Regions from separate parts of the Citrobacter sp. CFNIH10 genome, predicted to be linked through region 2. Evidence: predicted binding sites of a transcription regulator. Region 2 holds the regulator's gene; the other holds the start of a gene.
The links. The regulator Fur, encoded in region 2, represses iron uptake genes when iron is present. The targets are predictions, from matches to a motif close to ATAATAATGAGAACNACTATCAA.
Positions count from the first base shown of each region.

Region 1: a site for Fur is predicted at 1,792-1,814, ahead of exbB (tol-pal system-associated acyl-CoA thioesterase). Genes of this name have one in related genera too.

Region 1 is NZ_CP026216.1:487,125-491,545, reverse strand. Features, by position in the region: gene yghB (DedA family general envelope maintenance protein YghB) at 1-299, opposite strand, end outside; gene metC (cystathionine beta-lyase) at 439-1,626, opposite strand; gene exbB (tol-pal system-associated acyl-CoA thioesterase) at 1,876-2,610, shown strand; gene exbD (TonB system transport protein ExbD) at 2,617-3,042, shown strand; gene C2U53_RS05590 (hypothetical protein) at 3,106-3,537, opposite strand; gene C2U53_RS05585 (hypothetical protein) at 3,537-3,944, opposite strand; gene C2U53_RS05580 (ESA_00282 family adhesion-associated protein) at 4,049-4,421, shown strand, end outside.
Region 2 is NZ_CP026216.1:2,822,368-2,826,788, reverse strand. Features, by position in the region: gene seqA (replication initiation negative regulator SeqA) at 1-408, opposite strand, end outside; gene ybfF (esterase) at 599-1,372, shown strand; gene ybfE (LexA regulated protein) at 1,501-1,794, shown strand; gene fldA (flavodoxin FldA) at 1,944-2,474, shown strand; gene fur (ferric iron uptake transcriptional regulator) at 2,755-3,201, shown strand; gene tcuR (tricarballylate utilization LysR family transcriptional regulator TcuR) at 3,334-4,260, shown strand; gene tcuA (FAD-dependent tricarballylate dehydrogenase TcuA) at 4,358-4,421, shown strand, end outside.

The DNA.
Region 1 (4,421 bases), 2.3 Mb from region 2:
TTTACCGTTCGCGTATTGCCCAGCCAGCGTCCCTGAATGTAACTGAGCCAACAGCCGAGGCTGGCCGCTGTCGTCAGGATCAGCAGGGTAGGAACAAAGCTCATGACGCCTTGCGCGACCAATGCGCCTGCTAAGAGCAGCAGACTATCGCCGGGCAAAAATGAGGCCGGTAACAGGCCATTCTCTAAAAACAGCGTGGCAAACATCACAAAGTAGACGACGCTAACAACATGTGGGTCCGCCAGCGCGGCAAAATCATGTTGCCAGAGCGCAGCGATAATATCTTGAATGACAGCCATGGACTTTCCTGTGGAACAGCGTTTACGCCTTAATAATCCTATTGTACTCCTGAACGGACCCGGATGACTTGATCCCGGGCGCAACAAATGCAGACAATTTCGTTCGACGTGTCTGCATAGATGTCCATTGGCGTCAATTTTACACGAGGCGGGAAAATCCGGCGGCTAAATCTGCAATCAGATCGTCAACATTCTCTAAACCAATGTGGAGACGAATCAGTGTGCCGCTGAAATCCACACCCCCTTCCGGGCGAATTTCTGCAATCTGTTCAGGCTGATTGGCCAGAATCAGCGACTCAAAACCGCCCCATGAATAGGCCATGCTGAAGAGGCTGAAGTGATCCAGATAAGCGGACAGCTCGTCATTATTGAGCTTTTTATTCAGCACAAACGAGAACAAGCCGCTGCTCCCCGTAAAGTCACGTTTCCAGAATTCGTGTCCTTTACTGCCTGGTAACGCCGGATGATTGACCCGCGCGACCTGCGGATGGGCTGCCAGCCATTCGGCAATTTTCAGACTGCTTTCATGATGCTGGCGCAGACGCACGCCCAGGGTGCGCATCCCGCGGCTGGTCATATAGGCCGTATCGGCATCGACCATTTGTCCCATCAAATAGGCATTCTCGCGCAGTTGATCCCAACAGCGGGCGTTCGAAACGGCGGTGCCGACCATGGCATCCGAGTGACCAATCAGGTACTTGGTCCCGGCCTGAATCGAAATATCAACGCCGAAGTCGAGGGCTTTAAACAATATGCCCGCCGCCCAGGTGTTATCGATCATAATGATGGCGTCCGGCACAACGCGTCTGACAGCGGCGACAATTGCCGGGACGTCGTGGACTTCCATGGTCACGGAACCCGGAGACTCGAGGAAAACGACTTTGGTGTTGGGCTGAAGATGCTTAACTATGTCAGCGCCAATCAGCGGATCGAACCAGCCAGTGGTCACACCCAGTTTGCCGAGGATTTTGGTGCAGAAATCCTGGCTCGGCTCATAGGCCGTATTGGTCATCAGCACGTGATCGCCCTGTTCGACAAAAGCCAGAATCGTATTGGCGACGGCCGCCGCGCCGCAGGGGAAGAGCGCACAGCCGGCGCCGCCTTCGAGTTCACACATCGCTTCCTGCAGCGAGAAATGGGTTAATGTGCCGCGGCGCCCGTAAAAAAGTTCGCCGTTGGCGCGGTTGCGGGTGGCGTGCTTTTTGGCTTCGACCGTTTCAAAAACCAGCGAAGAAGCGCGCTGAATCACACTATTCACTGAGCCCAGCGTGTATTTTTTACTGCGCCCTGCGCCGACCAGTCGGGTGTCCAGTTGTTTATCTGCCATGTTGGGTTTCCTGTTTTTATACGTCTGGACGTCTAAACTATCACGAATGGAAAAATGCGCATCCCCAGGAACGGGATAAAGCACAATATTTTATCAAAATCGCCTCCCGTGACGTTTTACTGCGTAAGCGCAAGGAAAAGAAACCAAAGGTGCGGCACTATGTAAATAGTAATGAGAACGACTATCAATTCGACGTCGTTTTGATATTATTACGCTCAGAATTTGTGATTTGCGTCCTGGAGATACAGAGTGGGTAATAATTTGATGCAGACGGATCTTTCCGTCTGGGGTATGTATCAGCACGCCGATATCGTGGTTAAGTGCGTGATGATTGGTCTGATTCTGGCGTCAGTGGTCACCTGGGCTATCTTCTTCAGTAAGAGCGTTGAGTTCTTCTCCCTGAAGCGTCGGCTTAAACGCGAACAGCAGCTGTTGGCGGACGCCCGCTCTCTGGATCAGGCAAGCGATATCGCAGCAAACTTTGGCGCCAAAAGCTTAAGCACCCAATTGCTCAATGAAGCGCAGAACGAACTGGAACTGTCTCAGGGCAGTGAAGACAACGAAGGCATTAAAGAGCGTACCGGTTTTCGTCTGGAGCGTCGCGTTGCGGCAGCGGGACGTCAGATGGGGCGCGGAAATGGCTACCTGGCGACCATCGGGGCGATTTCGCCATTTGTCGGTCTCTTCGGTACGGTCTGGGGTATCATGAACAGTTTCATCGGGATTGCACAAACGCAGACCACTAACCTCGCCGTCGTCGCCCCCGGTATTGCAGAAGCACTGCTGGCGACAGCCATCGGTCTGGTTGCGGCCATTCCTGCGGTGGTTATCTATAACATCTTTGCCCGTCAGATTGGCGGTCTTAAAGCGATGCTGGGCGATGTAGCGGCACAGGTGCTGTTACTGCAAAGCCGCGACCTGGATCTGGATGCAAGCGCATCTGCCCGTCCGGTGCGTACCGCGCAGAAATTACGTGTAGGGTAATGTTTCATGGCAATGCGTCTTAATGAAAATCTGGACGATAACGGTGAAATGCATGAAATCAACGTGACGCCGTTTATCGACGTTATGCTGGTACTGCTGATCATCTTTATGGTGGCTGCGCCGCTGGCGACAGTGGATGTGAAGGTCAATCTGCCCGCGTCCTCCAGTACGCCGCAACCGCGTCCGGAAAAACCGGTTTATCTGTCGGTCAAAGCGGACAACAGCATGTTCATTGGTAACGATCCGGTGACGGACGAGACCATGGTGGCAGAACTGAACGCGCTGACCGAAGGGAAGAAAGACACCACGATCTTCTTCCGTGCGGATAAAACCGTCGACTATGAAACCCTGATGAAGGTGATGGACACGTTGCATCAGGCTGGTTATCTGAAGATCGGTCTGGTCGGCGAAGAAGTCGCGAAAGCGAAATAATCGTTGTCGCCATGGGCACAATGAAAGAAAGGCCGGGTACGGCGTTATCGCTACCCGGCTTTTTTATTGCCCATCGCGCCGGGTTTGCACCTGACGTTCATTGAGCGCAACGGTAGTGATGGTAATCGTGCGGGTGTTTCCTTCGGCCAGTTTGCGCGTCAGTCGCAGCGTGGCGGTCTCACGAGCCAGCAAATGCTGCCAGGTGCTCTCCAGTCGCGCCATGATTTTGTCACCCAGCGCCGGGTTCTGTTTGATAATGGCGTTGATCGCCGCGCCATAAATCTCTTCCTTCACCTGAAGCGCGTATATTTCCCGCCGGTTTTGCCATTTCAGACGAACCAGCGCCGCAGGAATAGAAGTCACTTCTTGCGCCACGCTTTCGAGGACCGCATTTTTATTGGCGATGAGTGCGGCAAGATTCTGCTTTAAGATAAATTGATCGCTTTTATTCTCATCTAAAGCCAAATAGACATTGTTATCTTCAACATCTTTAATCATTGTTCGTCGTCCAGAGAATAGAAAAGGGGTGAGTCTTTCTCCCGGGTAATTAAGTTAAGCCAAATTTCGTTGCCGTTTTCATTTATATGCGTGGTCATTTCAGTGATTATTTTACTTAAGGTCTGGGCATCGATATCGCCTTCAGCCTGTAACGCATTAATAACCCGAGCGAAAGTCTCAATTTTCGCTACCCGCTCAAGACGTTCTTTAAAATGACGGTCACGTTCTTCGAGTAGGATATTTTTAGATTGCCCGGTGGCGGTTGTGCTAATTAAGATATCGGCCTCATAATCACTGAGGGTTGTTTTTCCCTGAGTAAAATTATCATTATTTTCTACTGTTTCTTCCGTCTGACCTGACGCTGACAGATGAAAACGCGGTGGGACAAGGTGCTCAGGCAGCATGTCACAATATCCTTTAATATCAAATGTATAGTTATTTTTATTTGGCAGGTCGCGTTGACAATAACATGGGGTAATTTTAGAATCAAAAAAAATGGAGTCATTCTATGAACAGTATTTTTTATTCTGTCATTACCTTGCTATTGTTGACCGGCGGCGTGCTTTTATTAATGCGCGAGTTTAATAAACCGCGCAACGCTGAAGAACTGCCCTCTGAGACTCAATCAATACCGCTGACTAAAGAAGAGGGGGAGGACCATTTCTCCGCGCTGATGAATGCTATTACACCGGTATGGTACTGGCGCGTCAATCACGAATATATTGATTTCCTTCACGCAACAATAAAACGCATGACGATGGCGCAATTGAATGACACGCCAGGACTGTTTGACGCCCAGCGACGCTGCAGCGATCTCAATTCAGCGGTGTATAAATACTACGACACGATAAAAAAACGCTGTCTCAACGGCGAAAAAGTTC
Region 2 (4,421 bases):
TTTGGTTTGGTTACCGTTTTTCAGTAGCGTCTGTTCATCAGCCGCGAAGTAGACACGCGTACGGCCATGCAACGATTCGGTTGCCTCAGCAAACGCGTGCTGATCCAGTGTATAGAGTGTAGTCAGCACCAGCATAAAGCGGTTAACGGCCTTCTTCTGTTCCGCATATTCATCGGACAGAAGCAGTTCACGCATAGCGCGCACTTTATCTTTGACAAGATTGACGGGTTTCGCCTCAGCAACAACCGGTTGCGCAGCGCGAACCTCTTTTGTCACTGGCGTGACGGGCTGTGATGCGGCGGAAAACTTCAACATACGCCGTAAAATCTCGGATGCGCTCTCGCCGATATGCTTCGTGTGGCTGGCAATATAGCTGTAGAGTTCATCATCAACTTCAATCGTTTTCATCTTAATCCAGTGCGGTGTCTTATCTGATCTGAAATACAAATCGTTGGGAGTATAGGAGCAAATCCCAACAGCGAATAGCGTCAAACCCGGCTGAACAAAAAACTCGGAGAAAACCGAAGTGGTTGCAGCCCAGTGGCAGAATGGTCAACATAATACCCTAACCCGACAGAGCGAAAAAAAGAACTTTGCCATGAAATTGAATATCCGAGCGCAATCCGCACAAAACCTGCACAATAATTCTCCCATCGTACTGGTTCACGGTTTATTTGGCAGTCTGGACAATCTGGGCGTGCTTGCTCGTGACCTGGTGAACGACCATGACATCATCCAGGTCGATATGCGTAACCACGGTCTCTCTCCTCGCGACCCGGTGATGAACTACCCGGCGATGGCGCAGGATCTACTGGATACGCTGGATGCGCAACACATCGAAAAAGCCACCTTCATTGGCCACTCTATGGGGGGTAAAGCGGTGATGGCGCTCAGCGCGCTGGCACCGGAACGCATCGATCGCTTAGTGGCTATCGATATCGCCCCGGTGGATTACCATGTCCGCCGCCACGACGAAATTTTCGCGGCTATCAACGCGGTGACGGCATCAGCGGCAAAAACTCGCCAGCAGGCGGCAGCGGTCATGCGCGAACATCTTAATGAAGAAGGCGTGATTCAATTTTTGCTGAAATCGTATGTTGACGGCGAGTGGCGCTTCAACGTGCCGGTACTGTGGGAACAATATCCGCATATCGTCGGCTGGGAGACAATACCCGCCTGGAATCATCCGGCGCTGTTTATCCCCGGCGGCAACTCCCCATACGTCACCGAGGCGTATCGCGACGATTTACTGGCACAGTTTCCGCAAGCACGTGCGCATGTGATTGCCGGGGCCGGTCACTGGGTGCATGCCGAAAAACCGGAGGCGGTGTTGCGCGCCATCCGTCGTTATCTTAATGAAACAGCTAACTGATTAAAAACTCAGCGTCCGTGCGCGATTACGCGTGTGAACGTTGGCGCGCCTCATTCGCTGATGTATGATGGCGCGCTATCCATCCGGGCAGAGGCCTGGCTGATTGTTTCCCCGAAGTCACCAATATCATGGCCAAAGAACAAACGGACCGTACGACACTAGATCTGTTCGCGCACGAGCGTCGCCCGGGACGACCGAAAACCAATCCGCTTTCACGCGATGAACAGCTGCGCATTAATAAGCGTAATCAACTCAAACGCGACAAAGTTCGCGGTCTTAAGCGTGTCGAACTCAAACTCAACGCAGAAGCTGTTGACGCGTTGAATGAGCTGGCGGAATCCCGAGAGATGAGCCGCAGTGAACTGATCGAAGAGATATTGATGGCCCAACTGGCAACGCTACGCGGCCAGGATCTCGCCTGAAATTATCCTCTCTCCCACTTTCGTGTAGCATGGAGTGCACTCGTATGCGTTTGCTATTTCCGCATACCTGACTGTTCTGCTATGATTGCCCTTATCTGTGGGCAATTCGCCACCACCATTTCAATAAGTTTCAAGAGGTTACTTTACTCATGGCAATCACTGGCATCTTTTTCGGCAGCGACACCGGGAATACCGAAAATATCGCAAAAATGATTCAAAAACAGCTTGGTAAAGACGTTGCCGATGTGCATGACATTGCAAAAAGCAGCAAGGAAGATCTCGAAAGTTATGACATTCTGCTGCTTGGCATCCCAACCTGGTACTACGGTGAAGCGCAGTGTGACTGGGACGACTTCTTCCCTACCCTCGAAGACATCGATTTTAACGGCAAACTGGTCGCACTGTTCGGCTGTGGCGATCAGGAAGATTATGCAGAATACTTCTGCGACGCGTTAGGCACAATCCGCGATATCATTGAGCCGCGCGGTGCAACCATCGTGGGTCACTGGCCGACCGCTGGCTATCATTTTGAAGCCTCCAAAGGTCTGGCGGATGATGACCATTTTGTCGGTCTGGCGATTGACGAAGACCGTCAGCCGGAACTGACCGCCGAGCGCGTGGAAAAATGGGTGAAGCAGATCTCTGAAGAATTGCACCTTGATGAGATCATCAACGCCTGATGTACGGCGGCGCAGACAAGGTTTGCGCCGCATCAATAGACAGAACCAATCAAAATAATTGCTACAAATTTGTAACTTTCTTGCCCATCCCTGTACAATGTGCGGGAGTTTTTAGGTGGCGCTCTCATTTCCAGGCAATACCGACTATTTATTAACATTTGCCAGAGGCTTGCAGTTTTCATTTAGACACGGCAGTCCTATAATGAAACGCATTATCCCGAGTGCAATTTCTGTCACTTCTTGTATGAAGTGAATCGTTTAGCAACAGGACAGATTCCGCATGACTGACAACAATACCGCATTAAAGAAGGCTGGCCTGAAAGTAACGCTTCCACGTTTAAAGATTCTGGAAGTTCTTCAGGGACCGGATAACCATCACGTCAGTGCGGAAGATTTATACAAACGACTGATCGACATGGGTGAAGAAATTGGTCTGGCGACCGTGTATCGCGTGCTGAACCAGTTTGATGACGCCGGTATCGTAACCCGCCACAATTTTGAAGGCGGCAAATCCGTTTTCGAGCTGACCCAGCAGCATCATCACGATCACCTGATTTGCCTTGATTGCGGCAAAGTGATCGAATTTAGCGATGAGTCTATTGAAGCGCGCCAGCGTGAGATCGCGTCGAAGCATGGCATTCGTCTGACGAACCATAGCCTCTACCTCTATGGCCACTGCGCTGAAGGCGATTGCCGCGAAAACGAACACGCGCATGACGCGAAATAATCTGCATTATTCTGAAAAGCCAACCTGCCGGTTGGCTTTTTTTATGCCTGCCATTCCCTACTCAGCGCTTTCTTCTGCCTGCATGTTGCTTTAATGTAAAATATATCACCCTGCTTCGTCCGGAGAATCGAAATGGAACTTCGCCAGCTACGTTACTTTGTCCGTATTGTAGAAACCGGCAGTATGGGCAGCGCGGCGCTCGATCTCGACATCGGCGTGTCCGCCCTGAGCCAGCAGATGACGCGGCTGGAAAACGAACTCGCGATCCGCCTGTTGCAGCGAACCTCGCGCGGCGTCACGCCCACTAACGCCGGTCTGGCCTTTTACTCGCAGGCACAACTGGCGCTACGCCACGCCGATGATGCGATCCTGGCCGCTCGCGAGGCGCGTCTTTCGGGACACGTCAGCGTCGGCATGGCCCCCAGCACCGCCTCCATCCTGGGAATACCGTTTATTCATGCCATGCGGGAATATTACGCCGACGTTCGCCTGCATGTGGTGGAAAGCCTGTCGGGTAATCTGGAACGGATGATCAACACGCGCCAGATTGATCTGGCGGTCGTGTTTCAAAAAGAGAAGATCCTGCGCTGGAGCGCCAGACCGGTTCTTGAGGAGCGCCTGTTTCTGATTGGCACACACGAGCTGCTGGCGGATATTCCGGATGACACCATAACGCCTGCTCAACTGGCGAATATTCCCCTGATCATGCCAAGCCAGGGACACGGCCTGCGTGGCAGACTGGAAGCCATCTGTCAGGAACACGGACTGAAGGTCGATATTGCCACGGAAATTGACGGCCTGACGTTACTGATGCGCGCCGTTGGCAGCGGACTCGGCGCCACGCTGCAACCCGGTGCAGCCATTTCGCATCTTGAGAGGGAAGCGCTAAGAGTGATCGGCGTCCATAATCCTGTCCTCAGCCGCCCCAATTTTCTGGTCAGTCTGTCGGACGATGAACTCACCCCTGCCGGTCTTGCAGCCCGCGTAATACTCACAAAAGTCATGCGTGAACTCGTTGAAACCGGTCATTGGCCGGGCGCAACCCTTTACGCTCCCTAAACCCCTCTTTAGCTATTCGTCATAGCGCCCATACAATCAGCACGTATACATTTCAATTACAAATTTAACAAATAGTTAAATGGTAATGGAGTAGACGATGGTTGATGTACTGGTGATTGGCGGTGGTAATGCCGCGTTATGTGCCGCCTTAACCGCCCGTG